DNA from 3 places in the Pseudoalteromonas sp. A41-2 genome. Region 3 is predicted to be linked to each of the others. Evidence: predicted binding sites of a transcription regulator. Region 3 holds the regulator's gene; each other region holds the start of a gene.
What was found. The regulator sigma-54, encoded in region 3, starts transcription at its own class of promoters, with help from an activator protein. The targets are predictions, from matches to a motif close to GTTGGCACGNNNNTNGNNT.

Region 1 (6,369 bases), 520 kb from region 3:
TAGAAATGAGTTCGTTTACTTCATCATCTGGCGAGTCATTTTTGCTAACCAGCGTTTGCACTTCTTTATCTATTAACTGAATTTGCTGTAGTAGAGAGACTTTTTGTTGGGCAATACTTTTTAGCCCCTCACCACGTTTTGCAGCAATGGCTGTTAATTCATCATCCAAAAGCACAGCAATAGACTCTAAACAAGTGACTTGTTGTGTTAATTTGCTGGCGATTAAATGATTATGATCAGCCATACACATCAAACTCAAATGCGGCGATATTTTTAGCTAACTTTTCAGCATCAATTTGGTATTTACCTTCGCTGATTGCTTTTTTTAACTCAGCCACTTTATTGCTATCAAAGCCAGACGACTGTTCAGCTTTATCTTGTAAAGATTTAAGTTGTTTAGCCTGAGGCGTTAAGCTTACCGAATCTGCACTTGCTTTTGGCGCTGTCGATTTTGCCGCTGCCGCGTTAGCGTTATCTTTTTGTAAATCAAGATTTTTTTGCTTGGTATTCGTCAACACAGAAGTTTGTTGTTGACCATTATTGACATTGCTTACCATAATTTTTGACCTATACATTACCCAACATATGCCTATATATCGGCGGGCACAGCGGATACTTTAGCATAAATATAAAAAATTAAATATTCACTTGCACAGACTCAACACCATCCACACGTGCATTTAATACTTTACCTGATTTTTTGTTTTTTACACGTACTAATTCGTCTAATGTGCCATCTTCAAGCGCAATACCTGTTGTTTTGATCCTCAAGCCACGCAGTGAAGCATAAATAGTCACATTGTCGCCTTTACACACCATGCAAACATGGCTCATTACAATAGGCACACCACTGCGAATATTGCGCTTGCTACGACTGCCGACAAGCATTGATTTTTCTTGAACATATTGCGTTCTTACAAACTGCTTAGGTTTCATCTCTAAGCGCAAATGCTCTGCTCTAATTACTTCACCGCGTGCTAAATTGGTTGTTACGACAACAACGGGTTCCAGCTCAATAATGCGAACATGCACATATTGAGTCCAACTATTTATGTCATCGCATTTAAGTTGTACGGTAACCTGCCGATTAAAAGGAGGTTCTGTCGGTAATGTTTTATTTAATGGCGATTCACACAATCTTTCTGGAATACGGCTATCAAGTGGTAATGCACTTACTTGCGGTGCCGTATCGAGATCGGGGATCTGCTCGCTGACAAAATCAATAGCGATTTGTTGAAGTTGCTCGTTATTATACACTTCAGCTTGTAGATGCGTGGCAAATAACAAGCTAGAAAGAAAATAAAAAACACTGTATCTTCGGCTTTTTTTTAACAAACTCATATTGTTTCGACTATGCTTATTGTTGAAAACAAGGTATAAATATTTTGCGTCAAAAAACAGACGCTTCGTAACCTTATGTAGCTTTAACACAAAGTAAGCAATTATTGTTCCGGCTCTGGTTGTTTATCTTTAGGAGATTGAAATGGCAGGCATTTTAGACTCAGTAAACCAGCGTACACAGTTGGTTGGGCAAAACCGCCTTGAATTACTATTATTCAAACTCAGAGGGCGACAACGCTTTGGTATTAACGTGTTTAAAGTAAGAGAGGTTCTACAATGTCCACCGCTTACAAACATGCCAAAATCGAATGCTTATATTCGTGGTGTTGCACACATTCGTGGTCAAACCATTTCTGTTATCGATTTATCAATGGCTGTTGGCGGTCCTGCCATTGAAAATATCAAAGATAGTTTTATTATCATTGCGGAATACAATCGTTCAGTGCAAGGGTTCTTAGTCGGTGGCGTAGAGCGCATCGTTAATATGAACTGGGAAAAAATTATGCCGCCACCTTCAGGTGCAGGGCGTTACTCTTATTTAACCGCGGTCACTGAAATAGAAAACGAACTGGTAGAAATCTTAGACGTCGAGAAGATCCTTAACGAAATTTGCCCTGTTAACACTGAAGTAAGTGCGGATGTGATTGGTGAGGGAGAAATCCAAAAAGATTTAGGGGAGCGAATCGTTTTTATTGCTGATGACTCGGCCGTTGCGCGTAATCAGGTAAAACGTGCGTTAGAACCTCTCGGTGTACAAACTGAACTCGCTAAAAATGGTAAAGAAGCTTTAATACGCTTACGTGAAATAGCAGAACTTGATTGTGTAAATAATATTACTGAGCGAGTTGGCTTGTTAATTTCAGACGTTGAAATGCCAGAAATGGATGGCTACACCTTAACCGCAGAAATTAAGGCCGATCCAAAATTATCACCTTTGCATGTAATCTTGCATACATCACTCAGTGGTGTTTTTAATCAAGCGATGATAGAAAAAGTGGGTGCCGATGATTTTATTGCAAAATTTAACCCAGACGAATTAGCGACTGCCGTTAAAAAGTGGGTTCATTGTGATTAATTATTTATAGGTGGTATTACTTTGGAAAATAAGCACTTACAACAAAGCGAATACGATCAGTTCCGCTCTTTTTTAGAGCAACAATGTGGCATTGTACTAGGCGATAACAAACTTTATTTAGTGAAAAGTCGCTTGGCGCCATTGATGGCGCGTTTTAATGTTGAGTCATTGTCACAGTTGGTAAGTAAAACCTTGAGTCCTCACGAGAGGCAGCTTCGTGCCGCAGTGGTTGATGCAATGACAACAAACGAAACTTTGTGGTTTCGTGATCAATACCCATTTGAATTGCTTAAAACTAAACTTTTCCCTGAATTCAAAGAATTGCGTCGTCCAATTAAAATTTGGTCAGCGGCAAGTTCATCAGGTCAAGAACCGTATTCTATTGCCATGTCGGTTGCTGAGTTTCAATCTAAGCAACCTGGCGTTTTAAAAATGGGCGCACAAATTATCGGCACAGATATTTCTAATACTATGCTTGATATGTGCAAAAACGCAGAATATGACTCACTGGCTTTGGCACGTGGCCTGTCTGTTGAAAGACGTCAAAAGTTTTTTAAAGACAGTGGTAACGGTATGGCTCAAGTAGTTGATCCAATAAAGAAAATGGTCAGTTTTAGGCATTTAAACTTATTGGATTCGTATGCCTTGATGGGTAAATTTGATATTATTTTTTGCCGTAATGTATTGATCTACTTTGCACCCGAAGTAAAAGCAAAAATTATCGCGCAATTTGCGCAAGCACTTAATCCAAAAGGGTACCTGTTTTTAGGCGCTTCAGAGTCAATGGCTGGCCTTAGTGACAGTTTTGATATGGTGCGATGTAATCCGGGTATCATCTACCAGAAAAAGTAATCTTTCCTTAGCAACCTAGTTCTTAGGTTGCTAATTTCATTATATATCAACACCTTAATTATAAAATAATCATGCTTAATTTTTGGCTTACCTTTTGCATTAGCTAAGGAGAGTCAAATTTTTGGAGATGGTTATGGCTATCAGTTTTGATAAAGCATTCGGTGTGCATCCTCATGCCATGTTGATCCGTTCACAACGCGCTGAGTTATTAGCGACAAATATCGCTAATGCTGATACGCCGGGCTATAAAGCGAAAGATGTCGATTTTGCATCCGCATTAAAAGCGGCAAAAAGCAACCAGCACGGCGGCAATAGCATGGTAAGAACGGATGAGAAACACCTTGCCGGTGGCAGTCGATTTGTTGGTAATTCAGAAATGTTTCGTACGCCAAATCAAGCAGATACAGGTGATGGTAACTCTGTTGATATACAAGTGGAACGAAACTTGTATGTACAAAACTCATTAGAGTATCAGGCAAGCCTGCAATTTATGAGTAGTAAAATTAAAGGCCTTAAAAAAGCCCTCGGTAGTCAAGGAGCTTAATCATGAGTTTATATAATGTTTTTGATATTTCGGGCACGGGTATGAGCGCACAAAATGTTCGCTTAAATACCACAGCAAGTAATATTTCGAATGCAAATACAATTAGCTCAAGCCAAGACCAGACATACCGAGCGCGCCATCCTGTGTTTGCTGCTGAACTTACAAAAGCGTCAGCATCGCAAAGTAATCCGCAGGGCTCTTCTGTTGGCGTTAAAGTATTAGGCATTGTAGAGAGCGATAAGCCGCTACAAATAGAATACAACCCGAATCACCCCAGCGCGGATGAAAATGGGTATATCTATAAACCAAATGTCAACGTTGTAGAAGAAATGGCTAATATGATTTCTGCCTCTCGCTCTTACCAAACAAATGTGCAAGTTGCTGATGCAGCTAAGCAAATGTTAAGTAAAACACTGTTGTTAGGACAACGGTAATCGAGGATAAGTTATGAGTAACGACATCAGCTCTGCATCATCATCCTATATGGATAGCTTGCGTTGGAATGAGACAAACACGCCAACAGCAAAAGAAGACAGTAATACACTGTCTCAAGAAGATTTCTTTTCGTTGTTAACGCAGCAGTTGTCGTTTCAAGATCCGAGCAATCCTGCTGATAACGATCAAATGATTGCGCAAATGACGAACTTTACCATGGCAGAAGGTATTTCAAATTTAAACACAAAATTTGAGTCACTCACTGCATCCATGACATCAAATTCGGCATTACAAGCGTCAACGTTAGTGGGTAAGCAAGCATTGCTTGAGTCAGAGACTATTGACTTTGATGGCGAAAATTTAGCTAAAGGTTCCGTTGTGGCAGAAACAACTGTTGAATCTCTTACGTTAAGAATCACTGATTCGACGGGACAATTAGTTCGCACTATTGATTTAGGATCGAAATCTGCCGGTGCTCACCGTTTCGAGTGGGATGGTAAAGATGGTGAGGGCAATGTTCTTCCTGAAGGCGAATACAATATTAGCGCTGAAGGCTTCGTAAATGGAGACTACAGCAGCATGCCTCTGGCAACCTTTAAGAACATTGAAAGTGTCAATATTAATGGCAGCAGCGGCATTATCGTAAATACAAAAGAGGGTGCGGTTAGGCTAACTGATATAGCTGAAATCGCATAATTAAAAAGGTTTGGGTTAGCTTAGGCTAAGAGATAGGTTAGAGGTGAGTTATGAGCTTCAATATTGCATTAACAGGTTTAGCAGCCGCACAAAAAGATTTAGACGTAACGGCAAATAATATTGCCAACGTAAACACAACGGGCTTTAAAGAGTCGCGTGCTGAGTTTGCTGATGTGTACGCATCGTCAGTATTTAGTTCTGGTAAAACAAAAAACGGCGACGGTGTTAAAACAGCAACGGTTGCACAACAGTTTCACCAAGGGTCGTTATCATTCACAAATAACTCACTTGATTTAGCAATCACAGGGGAAGGTTATTTTGCGATGAGTGATGACATCGCATCACAAGACTTTACATATACGCGTGCGGGTGCATTTAAATTAAATGCAGATAACTTTGTTGTTGATGCCAATGGTAACTACTTGCAAGGTTTCCCTGTTGACCCATCAACGGGTAATACGACGTCGGTAAGTTTAAGTACTACTTCACCGATTCAAATTCCTGATGCTTCAGGTTCGCCTCGTCATACGAGTAATATCTACAGCTCAATGAATTTAGACGCACGTGTCGATACGCCAACAACGACAACCTTTGATCCAACTGATAGCACGAGCTATAACTCGTCTACTTCAACAACTGTTTATGACTCATTAGGTGAGCCGCATGTTGTACAGTTATTTTTTGTAAAGCAAGACCCTACAGCAACGCCAAATACGTGGGAAGTGTACGCCACAATGGATGGTCAAGCGTTTGATGCTTCAGGTGCTGCAACGGGCACAGGTGCACACACGCCAATTGATACACTTGAGTTCACGGCGGCGGGTTTACCGAACGTAACCGCTCCAGAAACCACATTTGATGACATTATTTTGCCTTCAGATGCTTCGACAGGTTTATCGACACTACTTGGTAATGGCGCACAGTTCCCGAATGAAATCACGGTTAATTGGCGTGATGAAGCAGGCACCGCTAATAAAGTGCCTACGCAATACGCTAGTAACTTTGAAGTAAAAGCACTTGAGCAAGATGGTGCGACAGTCGGTCGTTTAGCGGGCATTGATATTGGTGCAGATGGAAAAGTAGTTGCTTCATACAGCAATGGCGATACTTCATTCTTAGGCCAAGTGGCTATGGTGCGCTTTTCAAACTCTCAAGGCTTACAACAAGCAGGTGACACTTCTTGGAAGAAAAGCCTAACCTCGGGCGAGCCTATTGCGGGTGAGCCCAACTCAGGCACATTGGGTTCAATTAACTCATCAGCACTTGAGCAATCAAACGTTAACTTAACGAATGAGCTGGTTGACCTTATCAGCGCACAGCGTAATTTCCAGGCGAACTCACGTGCCTTAGAAGTTAACTCAACATTACAACAAAATATCTTACAGATCCGTTAATTTTAGCGGCTCTAAGCTTAATCCGACACGAA
Region 2 (6,369 bases), 1.4 Mb from region 3:
GAAATTTACACCGATGAAACGCGTACAGACGTGTTAACAACCTCGTGCCATCTGCGCCAGCAAACAGAAAAAACCGATTTTGCGAATTATTGTTTAGCGGATTACATCGCACCTAAAGGAACCCCCGACTACTTTGGTGCCTTTGCCGTAACCGGAGGGCTTGAAGAAGACGACCTTGCTGATGCCTTCGATGCGAAACAAGATGACTATAACAAAATTATGGTTAAAGCCGTTGCAGACCGTTTAGCAGAGGCTTTTGCGGAGTATTTGCATGAGCAGGTACGTAAAGAGTATTGGGGCTATGCAAGCGATGAAAACTTATCGAATGATGAGCTTATTCGCGAAAATTACCAAGGTATTCGTCCTGCACCGGGTTACCCTGCGTGCCCTGAGCACACAGAGAAAAAGAAAATCTGGCAGCTACTCGATACTGAAAATCGCATAGGTATGAAGTTGACGAGCTCTTACGCAATGTGGCCGGGAGCGGCGGTGTCTGGTTGGTATTTTTCTCACCCGGATTCTAAATACTATGCCGTGGCGCAGATTCAAAAAGATCAGGTTGAAGACTACGCTAAGCGCACCAACATGACGCTTGAAGAAGCAGAGCGCTGGTTATCGCCTAATTTAGGCTATGAGCCAGAGTAAAAAGCAATAACGTGCTATTCAAAAGCACCGTAAGTACTTAACTTACGGTGCTTTTTTGTTTTTATTTAAGGTAAATTGCATTTCTACCTCCGTTAAAACGCGCTTTAAAATCATACTTTCTTCCTTTTAATCAGCATTTAGCATGTGAAATGAGGCCAATATCCTTCAAATTTAAATATTTGTGTTAAAGTTATTAGTGTAAAGCAAGGAAATTAGGGTAAAGGTGTGATTGATTCAAGCAGCGCAAGTGACAAAGATAAAGCGCTATTTTTACGCGTATTTGCATTTATTGGTGCCATTACTTCTTTTGTAATGTCGGTTACAAGCTACCAAGATGGCTACATAACGCTCAGTTTTTTACTGGTTATTGGCGGCTTTGTTTTTGTATCGCCCTTTGTCCTTAAAAATCGCGACCGAACTATTGCTGTGTTAATGCTTTATGCCTTGTACTCGATGATGTGCTTTTTGATTGTGTCGGGTGGTAATAATGGAACTGGGCCTTTGTGGTTATTTATTGTATCGCCTGTTACCTTTTTTATACGAGGTTTAAAACGCGGCGCATTTGACTTAATCATACTGGCTATTGTGATTTCAGTGCTGTTTTACTTCACCGATAAGCTTGGGTATTACAGCTATCCGAATCATTATTTTACGACCCGTGTCATGCTGTGTTTTTCGATTCTTTGTATTCTTGGTGGTTTCTACGAGTATTACCGTAATAAGTACAGTCGAGAGCTTATTGAGCAACTAAAAATAAATCAAAAATTAGCCCGTATTGATGCCATGACCGATTTGTTTAATCGCCGTTATGCTACGGAATGCTTGCAAGATGCGCGTTTTAACGAAGGGGCTGTCTTTTTGTTGATTGATGTAGATAACTTTAAACAAGTGAATGACACCTATGGTCATCAAATTGGTGATGATGTGCTCACTTTCATTGCTTCAATTCTCAAAAGTGTGAGTGGCGAAGAAGACATTGTTGCTCGCTGGGGCGGAGAAGAGTTCCTTATTGTGACCCCGCAAGGACATGAGCGTAGAGCAAGACAATTAGCTGAAAACATTCACCAGCAATTGGCGCAACATGCATTTCAACAAGGGGTTCATAATTTTAAAGTGACGCTGAGCATAGGGCTTCATCAGCGGGCTTCTAACGAGAGCATTGATCACTGTTTAAGTGTGGCAGATAAGTGTTTATACCTTGCTAAATCACACGGTAAAAACCAAACCGTTGCTGAGCTAGATAGTGAAACACATTCACCTGCTTAGGTAATAAAAAACCGCCAAAATGAAGTGACCCCCAATAGTTGGACATTCCAATTACTGGGGGTCTTTTTATGTGCAAAATTAGTGACTATTTTCAAAGTCACTAACTTCGCTCTCAGCTTCTTCTTTCGATTTGCCGTATTTTTGTTGGATTTTACCAACAAGCTCTTTACGGCTACCTTCAATTTTATCTAAATCGCCATCGGTAAGTTCACCCCATTTACGTTGTGCTTTACCTTTTAACTCTTTCCAATTGCCTTCTAAACGATCGCTGTTCATCATAATCTCCTTACTTTGTTAAACATTCACTTTAATAAAAGCAACCGTTATGCCATTCATGGTTTATATATAACCAACTGAATTACATCGTTTTTATTATTATGATTAGACATAGAGTGTTACACGCCTGCAATTTGTACTGGGTTTTAAGGAAAACCTTGTAATTCTTTCATTCAATGAGAGGCTGTTCATCGTTTTTTGATACAATGGGCAAAAAGAAAGTAAGAGATGCCAGACGTGCTGCCAGTTGAAGATATTTATCAATCCCTGCTAACAACAATAAAAAATAACCCTATGGCCTTATTACAAGCACCACCGGGCGCAGGTAAATCAACATGGCTGCCACTCACATTAATGCGTGAAGGGCACTTTAAACACATTGTCATGTTAGAGCCAAGACGTCTGGCTGCACGTAATATTGCCCAGTATTTGGCGAGCCAACAAAACGAAAAAGTCGGTGAAAGTGTCGGTTTGCGTATTCGAGGGGAGTCAAAAGTGAGCCCCGCCACTCGGCTTGAGATTGTCACCGAAGGTATGCTGACCCGTATGCTGCAAAACGATCCTGAGCTAAGTGGCGTTGATTTACTTATTTTTGATGAGTTTCATGAGCGTTCAATTGCTGCAGATACCGCGCTTGCCTTTGCCCTTGAAACGCAAGCGGCATTGAGAGACGACTTAACAATATTACTGATGTCGGCCACCTTAGACGGTGAGCGGTACAGTGAGTTTTTTGACTGCCCAATAATATCCTCTGAAGGGCGAAGTTACCCGATTGATGAAGTGTATATTCCACTCAAAGACGAAAGCCGATGGCTCGATGATATACCCGCAATTATTAAACAAGCGCTCAATGAGCAAGCTGGCAGCGCATTAGTTTTTTTACCCGGACAGCGCGAAATATTACGGGTGCAGCAAGCACTAAGCGACCTTGCAGATCAGTGCGAGGTGTTTACTTTATTTGGTGAACAAAACAAAGCAGAACAACAAGCTGCAATCGCCCCTACAACGAAAGGGAAGCGTAAAGTTGTGTTGACCACCAATGTAGCTGAAACCAGTTTAACCATCGAAGGTATACGTATTGTAATTGACAGTGGTAAGCGCCGTGCAGCCAGCTTTAATTTAAAAACCGGTGTTACAGAGCTTATAACGCAAAATATTTCGCGCTCATCGGCGGTGCAGCGAGCCGGTCGCGCAGGGCGTATTGAACCGGGCGTGGTGTATCGCTTAGGGAGTAAGCAAACCTTTGAGCGTCGCAATAATCACGACGCACCAGACATTCTCACCAGTGATATTAGCCAGTTATTACTTGAGGCAAAGCAATGGGGCGCTTCACTTGAAGAGCTAAGCCTGCTTGATGTACCAAGCAAGCAACAAATTAAGCAAGCAACAGCGCTGTTGAAAATGCTGGAAGCCATAGATGAAAATGACAAGCTGACACCGCTTGGCAGTCAAATGCTCAGCTTTGGTGCCGATATTCGGTTGTCACATATGCTGATTAAAGCACAAAAATTACAAGTAACGATGCCAGGTATATATGAGCTAGCGGCGTATTTAATCGCCTTACTCGAAAGCCGCATAACGATGCCTGCCGACCTTAATTTGGCGCTGCATAGCCAGCATACAAAGCCGCACCCCGTGTTTAAACAGCAATTAAACTATTGGTTATCACGTTTGCAATTAAAAGCAGCCTTTGAGCTTAAAACGCAATACCTTGCCTTGCTGGTGGCGTTTGCATTTCCTGACCGATTGGCGAAAAAACGCGGTAATGGTTACTTACTTACCAATGGCGCAGGTGCTGATTTAAGTGAAGAGTTTTGGCATAACGATGACTACATTGCCATTGCCAGCATGGGCGGCCATAAAGGGAGTCGCGTATTTGCTGGCGTGGCGTTTGTGCCCAGTGAACTTGAAGATGAACTCGGCCATTTATTCACATCGCAGACGCGATGTGAATACGACGAAAAAACAGGACGTTTCATCCATCAAGATGAAGTAAAACTAGGGGCTATCACAGTATCAAGTCAGCCAAGTAAACAGCCGCTTGATAAAGCTCAGCGCACTCAAGCGTGGTTAAACTTATTTAGCAAGCATGGTTTTCAGTTATTTAATGAGCAAACTGACAATGAACAGTTACTCACTCGTATGAGTTTGGCAAGCACGCTGTTGCCAGAGTCATTCCCGACCATTAATCGAGATGAACTACGTGCACATAGCCAATGGTTAGCGCCTTACCTGAGTGATATTAAAAATCTTGAGCAGTTAAAAAAGTTTAATTACGGCGAAGCACTAAAAAATTGTTTTGATTGGCAACAACAAAGTGCATTAAATGAGTTACTGCCATTGCGTTTAACTGTGCCAAGTGGCTCTAATGTAAGAATTACCTACCAGCTCGATGGCCCTGCAAAGCTGAGTGTGCGTATGCAAGAAGTGTATGGCATGACCAGCACACCTTTGCTTGCACAAGGTAAGTTACCGTTATTAATGGAGCTTTTATCACCTGCAAAACGGCCTCTGCAGCTTACTCAAGATTTAGCGAATTTTTGGCAAACCAGTTACCGCGACGTACAAAAAGAGATGAAAGGGCGTTACCCAAAACACTTTTGGCCAGACAACCCAGCCACGAGCCAAGCAACAAATAAAGTAAAAAGTAAAATGTAAAGTAAATAGCAAGCCAAGCGAGTAGCCGGGCTTTATAGTGACCCATCTAATTAAGTTTGCCACGGTCATAACCCGTTACAATTTCCTGCACTGTATAGGTTTCGTTTTTACTGTCTCTTTAGTAGTCTGATAAGGTCAATATCAAAAGAGAATGCCAGTGTCTACGCCTATAACCCTTGCTCAATACGTTAAAAAACGCACCGGTGTGCCGCTGGGGCATAAAGACTCGATGCGTAATATGCTGAGTCGTTCGTTAGGTGCAAGTTCGTTTTATTTATTTTGGCGTTATTGGAATCCCATTTGGAGCTACTACTTATCGCGCTACGTAATGAAACCCAGTAATGAGGTGCTGCCAGTTTGGTGTGCTGTACTGGTAACCTTTGCCGTTAGCGGCGCTTTACATGATTTAGCGGTGAGTATAGTAAAGTTAAAACCGGTGTTCTTTTTTACTCCCTGGTTTAGTGTCATGGCTGTGGTGGTGCTTATTACTCAATTTAGTCAATTACAGTTTAGCTTTGCCCCCTGGTGGGTAAGGGCGCTCGCCAACATCAGTTTTATCGTGCTGAGCTATTGGTTGACGAGCTTACTGTTTTAAATGCTTTAAATATAATGTGGTTATTTTAATACTCAGCCGCAGTGTCTTTAACTAAGTAATTGCTAATTACAGTCTTTGTCGTTATTTTAGGTTTAAGATTAATAGAATAACGAACAAGGAATAACAATGAAGCATCTTTATTTTTTAGCTATTTGCCTGCTTAGCGCATTTAGCAGCCAAGCAAAGCAAGCTAACCCGGAGCTCGCAGCGCTGGCACAGCAATACTTTAATACCATGGTCGCAACGCAAGCGCCTAACGCCACTAAAAAAGAATTAGAGGCCTTTTTAGCTTTATTAACAGACGATGTAGCAAACCAACATTTACCTTATCAAACTGATGATTCAAGAGAGCCAGATGGTAAAGCGATGATGCGCAAAGGGATGACTTTTTACCTTGGTGCACACACTGAATATCAAGCCAACTTACTAGATACCTTCATTTTTAATGACTCAGCCATTGCGTTGCGTTACACCCATCACGCAAAAGGTATCCACCCGCAAAATCAGCAAGCCATTGAGTACACGCAAACCATCATGGATGTACTCGAAATAGAAAATGGCAAGGTAGCCGTTATTCGAAAATACCATGAATGATCTTAGCTGTACTTTTAACGTATCGTGAGCGCTTGAATAAGCGCTTTTTTAATAAAAACAACCCGCAAAAAATAACCTCCGCTTCCTACTTATTTGCCTAAATTCATACTTTTTAGACTTTATTTTGCATAAATTTAAAACTTTTTTATATCTCGAATAATAAACTGAATAACAGAGGCTTAGCTAAACTTTAGTGGGTCGGTTTTCGGGTGTTTACAATTTGTCAACCTTGAATTGGCAAATTGATTACCTTACCATTTATTTTAATTGAACGTTCAATCAATAAAAAATTATGCCGAAAGTTGGAATGGAACCTGTTCGCCGTCAGCAGTTAA
Region 3 (6,369 bases):
ACTAAGTATTGTTTTTGTTTGTAGCATGGTTTGGTTATGGTATCCGTACTTTAATCAACCGACAAACACAGTGCTCAGTGAAGACGAGATTATCGCTACACCTGATTACACCGCAATCGCATTAAAGCAAACAGCCTATGATGATCAAGGTAAAATCAGTCATAAAGTGGCCGCAGCTAAAATGGAGCTGTATCAACAGCTCGGGTTTACCTTTTTTGAGCAACCCATTTTCACCATTTACGGTGATCAGCAAGTTTGGCAAGTAAAAGCCAAAGAAGCCACGTTATATGAAAACGATCAGCTTGTATTCGAAGGGGATGTGGTTGCTAAAAACCTTACCCATAATGGCATGATCGAAGATATTAAAGCTGAGAACATTAACATCGACATTGACAAAATGACCATGTTTTCTAAGCAACCTGTCACGCTGACAGGGCCGAATTTAAAAATTACCGGTAAAGGTTTAAAAGCCGATTTAAAAGCCGAAATTGTTGAGTTAACTAACCATACACGAACCATATACTATGACCAATAAACTTAAGAAATTACTCCTGATCCCAAGCTTATTGATTGCGTTTTCTGGCGCAGCTGCTGAGCAGGCTGGCACACCAATCAGCATTAGCTCTGATCGCCAAGAAGGTCAGCTAAAAAATGGCATTGGTATCTTCGAAGATAATGTCGAGATCATACATGGTAACCGTCGTATTACAGCGGATCGACTCGAAGCACATGCAGGTGAAGTTGAAGGCACGGTTGAATTAATTATTGCCACAGGAAAGCCCGCTTACTTTGAAGAAAAACAAGCTGACGGCACTATTATGAGCGCCAGTGCTGAAGAAGTTCGATACGATGTTGCTAAACGCTTATTAACACTCGTTGGCAATGCACAAGTGACTCAAGCAGGCCAAAAAGTCAGTGCCAAGAGCATTACATACGATATGGAACAGCAACTGATAAGTGCCGAGAAAGATGAAAACTCGACCGATCGTGTACACACTATTTTAGTGCCTGTTGATAACAAAAAGAACGATGAAGGCCAGCCATGAGCACACTAAAAGCAGAGCTATTAGCTAAAAGCTATAAGGGTCGCCAAGTTGTAAAAAATGTAGGCCTTGAGGTAGAAGCTGGCAGCATTGTCGGTTTACTTGGGCCAAATGGCGCAGGTAAAACAACCACCTTTTACATGATTGTGGGATTAGTGCCCAGTGACAAAGGTAAAATAAGCATTGATGATAACGACATCACCTTATTGCCAATGCACAGCCGCGCTCGCTTAGGTATTGGCTATTTGCCACAAGAATCATCGATTTTTAGAAAACTGACTGTTTATCAAAACTTAATGGCCATTTTAGAGACCCGTAAAGATCTCAATAAACAAGGCCGCGAAGAAACACTTAACAGTTTACTTGATGAATTTAGCATTCAACACATTCGTGACAGCCAAGGTATGGCATTGTCAGGGGGTGAACGCCGTCGTGTTGAAATAGCACGTGCACTGGCCGCTGACCCTAAATTTATTTTGCTCGATGAGCCTTTTGCTGGTGTTGATCCTATTTCAGTGTTAGATATAAAGAAAATTATTGAGCACTTAAAAAATCGTGGTATTGGTGTATTAATTACTGACCACAATGTGAGAGAAACCCTTGATGTTTGTGAAAAAGCCTACATTGTTTCTCATGGGGAGCTAATTGCATCAGGTACACCTGAACATGTGTTAGCCGACCAAACTGTACGCGATGTGTATCTAGGCGAGCAATTCAGGCTTTAAATACGCCACCGACTAGAGCATCTGCTAGACTTATAACAATGACAATAAATCAAATAAATAGTTAACGGCATCGTTCTATTGTTTGATAAGACTAAAAAGGATTGTTAGGGATACATGAGGCAATCATTACAGCTGCGCATGGGCCAGCAACTTACAATGACTCCACAACTGCAACAGGCTATCCGTTTGTTGCAGCTCAGTACATTGGATCTCCAGCAAGAAATTCAAGAAGCGTTAGACTCTAACCCTTTGCTTGAAGTTGAAGAAGCAGATTATGCAGAAGAGAGTATTGGCAAGAACGAGCAGAAAGCCGAATCTGACGATACCCAACTAAGCGCGTCGGCTGACGAAGCTGCGAGCGAGTACGAGCAAGAAAGCAGTGATGCCCTCAACAAAGACACCGTAAGTGACGACTTAGCAATGGATGTTACGTGGGATGAGTACATGAGTGCTGCCCCATCAAGTTCCTCAGGTCCAATGCCTGAAGATGAATCAATTTACCAAGGCGCATCAACCGAAACTCTCCACGAATACCTAATGTGGCAGTTACAACTGACTCCATTCAGCCCAACAGACGAAGCGATTGCCGTTGCGATTGTTGAGGCAATTGATGATTCGGGTATTTTAACCGTAAGCTGCGAAGACATTGTTGAAAGCTTCAATCAAAATAACGATGAAGAAGAAATCGAACTTGATGAAGTCGAAGCTGTCTTAAAAAGAATCCAATTATTCGATCCTGTCGGTATTGGCGCACGTAGTTTACAAGAATGTTTGTGTATTCAATTACGCCAATTCGATGCTGACACCCCCTATTTAGCTGAAACTAAAATGGTGTTATCAGAACATATTGAATTATTAGCGAGTCGTGACTATCGCACTTTGATGAAAAAGACTAAGCTTAAAGAAAGTGAGCTGAAAGAAGTCATGACATTGATCCACAGCTTAAATCCAAAGCCTGCGGATACCATTGTTAGAGAAGAATCTGAATACGTGATACCCGATGTATCCGTAAAAAAAATAAAAGGCCGTTGGGTAGTTGAACTAAACCCAGACTGCATGCCGAAAATCAGAGTGAATAGCCACTATGCGGCGATGTCACGTTCTGTAAAATCAAGCAGTGATAGCCAATTTATTCGCTCTCATTTACAAGAAGCAAAATGGTTTATTAAAAGCTTAGAAAGCCGTAATGACACGTTATTAAAAGTGACTAACTGTATTGTTCAACAACAACAGGCTTTCTTTGAACATGGTCCTGAGGCCATGAAACCCATGGTATTAAATGATGTCGCAGAAATGGTCGAAATGCATGAATCAACAATTTCGCGAGTAACAACACAAAAATACATGCATACCCCGCGGGGAATTTTTGAGTTGAAATATTTCTTCTCCAGCCATGTAAGCACTGAAAATGGGGGTGAGTGTTCATCTACGGCAATTCGCGCTTTAATCAAAAAGCTAATCGCCGCAGAAAACACAGCTAAACCATTGAGTGATAGCAAAATTGCAGATATATTGGCTGAGCAAGGAATTAAAGTAGCTAGACGGACAATAGCAAAATATCGAGAGTCTCTAGCAATACCTCCGTCGAATCAGCGTAAGAGTCTGATTTAGACGTTTTACATAGAAGGAAAATGCTTATGCAACTAAATTTAACTGGTCGTCATGTAGAAATCACAGATTCATTAAGAGACTATGTAAACACCAAGTTTGCGAAACTAGAAAGGCATTTTGACCACATTAATAATGTTCATGTCATTCTAGATGTAGAAAAACTAAGCCAAAAAGCAGAAGCAACTTTACATGTAAACGGAGGCGAGTTATTTGCCTCTACTGAACACCAAGATATGTATGCAGCCATCGACTCGTTAATCGATAAACTTGATCGTCAAGTAATTAAACACAAAGAGAAATTAGCTCGACACTAAATTATGAAACTTAGTTCACTTACTAACCAGGACTGCAGCAAAGCTGCGGTCCTTTTTAATAGCAAAAAAAGAATTCTCGAATTTATCAGCGAACTGGCTCATGAGCAGCTCCCTCATTTATCTCAGCAAGATATACTCAATGCCCTATTGAACAGAGAAAAATTGGGCAGCACAGGTATTGGCCGAGGTATTGCGATTCCACATGGTCGTATGAGCGGTGCAGATCAGCCACACGCATTTGTAATTGTGAGTGAGTCACCTATAAATTTTGACGCAATTGATAATCGTCCAGTGGATATTTTTGTCGCACTCATCGTACCAGATGGTGACTGTCAACTTCATCTAAAGACCTTATCAACAATTGCTGATAGACTTAAAGACAAAGAATTTTGTAAACAGCTACGCAGTGCTAAAACAGATAGTGATCTGTTTAAAGTCATTGCATCAGAGGCATAAATGGAATTAATTATTATCAGCGGTCGCTCTGGTTCAGGTAAATCGGTCGCTTTACGAGTACTTGAAGACTTAGGCTATTACTGCGTTGATAATATTCCTGTAAACCTACTTCCTTCGTTAGTACGCAGTGTGTCAGATAATTACGACAAAATTGCTGTAAGTATCGATGTGCGTAACCTGCCGAAAGAACAGCAAGAATTTAACGATATTCTTGAGTATTTACCGGGCTTTGCAAAACCCACGTTGTTTTATTTAGATAGTGATGATCAAACACTGATCAAACGGTTCTCTGAAACTCGCCGCTTACACCCATTATCGATTGACTCGCTGCCGCTTGATTTAGCGATTAAACAAGAAAAAGTATTACTGGATGTTTTGATCACCCGTGCCGATTTTATGATTGATACGACCGATCTCAGCGTACATCAGCTTGCCGAATCTATTCGCGAAAAAATACTGGGTAAAAAAGACAAAAAGCTCATTATTACTTTTATGTCGTTTGGCTTTAAGCACGGTATTCCAAAAGAAGCTGATTACGTATTTGATGCTCGCTTTTTACCGAATCCACACTGGGAACCGGATCTAAAACCACTGACAGGCTTAGACCAACCAGTAAAAGATTACCTTGCTAGTCACAGCATAGTGCAAAAGTTTACATGGCAAATTCAAACCTTTGTACAAACATGGCTTCCTCACTTAGAGCGAAATAATCGCAGTTATTTAACCATTGCGATTGGCTGCACAGGTGGACAACATCGCTCGGTTTACTTAGCGCAAACCATTGGTGAGAGCTTTTCGAAAAGTCACGCAAACGTGAAAATACGCCACCGCGAGCAAGATACCCAATAGGCAACGACGATGCATGCTGAAGACACTTTTTTAATCCAAAATAAGCTAGGTTTACATGCACGAGCAGCCACGGTTTTGGCACAACTTGCACTGCAATTCGATGCTAAAATAACGCTTTACCAAGACGATAAAGAAGCCGAAGGCGATAGTGTATTAGCCTTAATGTTACTCGAGAGCAGCCAAGGCAAAGAAGTCCGTGTGGTGTGTGAAGGCCCCGATGCTGACGCAGCACTCAATGCAATAGGCGAATTAATTGCACAACGCTTTCATGAACAAGAATAGCATTTGCTAAGCCTTGACTGTTTACGTTAAACTTGCATTGGGTATTTAAAATTCCTGTTAAATATCCTACTTTTATATCGCTCGCTTCTCTAAAATACATTTTTCTTAGTAAATTTATCTCAGTGCGGCGATATCCCTGCAAATACTAAATTTAGCAACTATGCTGTATTTGCTGAGTCAGATTTTAAGCTATTTTTTCAGTTGTAAGGACGCCAATGCCAGAAGCCTTTGAACAAGATTACCCGCTACAACAACTAAAACAGGTGACCAAGTCACTCAATAGTGGTCAATTTGTTCAAGTGCGCGGCATGTTAGCAAAAACAGCACCGTGTGATACCGCACTCCTTTTAGAATCATCCCCACATAAAATTCGCCGTATGCTTTGGCAGCTGGTTGACCCTGATGTGCGTGGTGACGTATTAGAAGAGCTCTCAGAAGATGTACGTTTAGGCATTATTGCCCAAATGGAACCTGAGCACATTGCTGCCGCAACCGAAGACATGGACGACGATGATTTAGGTGAGGTTCTTCGTAGCCTACCTGATACAGTCTACCAAGACGTTGTCGGCGCCATGGACTCGCAAGACAGAGAAAGAGCCACCCAAGCCCTGTCTTATCAAGAGCGCTCAGCTGGTGCCTTGATGAACAGCGATACGGTAACCATTCGCCCAGACGTCACACTAGATGTTGTTTTACGCTACCTGCGTTTACGCGGCGATTTACCTGAAGGCACCGATGATTTATACGTCGTTGATAAACATAATTGCTTTTTAGGGGCATTATCTTTAACGACGTTGTTGACCAATCCCTCAGATAAAGTGGTTCGCGACCTGATGGATGAAGACTGTGAATCTATCTTAATATCGATGGATGAAAGCGACGTGGCACAATTATTCGAACGCCATAACTGGATTTCAGCCCCCGTTGTAGATGATAACGCGCACCTACTAGGGCGTATTACCATCGATGATATCGTTGACGTTATCCGTGAAGATGCCGAACATAGCTTATTAAGCTTAGCGGGTCTTGATGATGAAGAAGATACTTTTGCTCCCGTATTGAAAAGCTCGCAGCGCCGCTCTATTTGGC

Region 1: a site for sigma-54 is predicted at 3,350-3,368, ahead of flgB (flagellar basal body rod protein FlgB). Genes of this name have one in related genera too.
Region 2: a site for sigma-54 is predicted at 2,226-2,244, ahead of IT970_RS11710 (CsbD family protein). Genes of this name have one in related genera too.

Annotation. Positions count from the first base shown of each region.
Region 1 is NZ_CP065231.1:962,745-969,113, forward strand. It holds gene flgN (flagellar protein FlgN) at 1-244, opposite strand, end outside; gene flgM (flagellar biosynthesis anti-sigma factor FlgM) at 237-557, opposite strand; gene flgA (flagellar basal body P-ring formation chaperone FlgA) at 637-1,341, opposite strand; gene IT970_RS04460 (chemotaxis protein) at 1,484-2,416, shown strand; gene IT970_RS04465 (CheR family methyltransferase) at 2,438-3,268, shown strand; gene flgB (flagellar basal body rod protein FlgB) at 3,402-3,812, shown strand; gene flgC (flagellar basal body rod protein FlgC) at 3,815-4,246, shown strand; gene IT970_RS04480 (flagellar hook assembly protein FlgD) at 4,260-4,943, shown strand; gene flgE (flagellar hook protein FlgE) at 4,994-6,337, shown strand.
Region 2 is NZ_CP065231.1:2,585,657-2,592,025, reverse strand. It holds gene metH (methionine synthase) at 1-645, shown strand, start outside; gene IT970_RS11715 (GGDEF domain-containing protein) at 871-1,911, shown strand; gene IT970_RS11710 (CsbD family protein) at 1,990-2,187, opposite strand; gene hrpB (ATP-dependent helicase HrpB) at 2,425-4,845, shown strand; gene IT970_RS11700 (acyltransferase) at 5,003-5,440, shown strand; gene IT970_RS11695 (nuclear transport factor 2 family protein) at 5,567-6,034, shown strand; gene betI (transcriptional regulator BetI) at 6,327-6,369, shown strand, end outside.
Region 3 is NZ_CP065231.1:446,807-453,175, reverse strand. It holds gene lptC (LPS export ABC transporter periplasmic protein LptC) at 1-535, shown strand, start outside; gene lptA (lipopolysaccharide transport periplasmic protein LptA) at 525-1,046, shown strand; gene lptB (LPS export ABC transporter ATP-binding protein) at 1,043-1,768, shown strand; gene IT970_RS02175 (RNA polymerase factor sigma-54) at 1,883-3,379, shown strand; gene hpf (ribosome hibernation promoting factor) at 3,406-3,693, shown strand; gene ptsN (PTS IIA-like nitrogen regulatory protein PtsN) at 3,697-4,149, shown strand; gene rapZ (RNase adapter RapZ) at 4,150-4,998, shown strand; gene IT970_RS02155 (HPr family phosphocarrier protein) at 5,008-5,280, shown strand; gene mgtE (magnesium transporter) at 5,496-6,369, shown strand, end outside.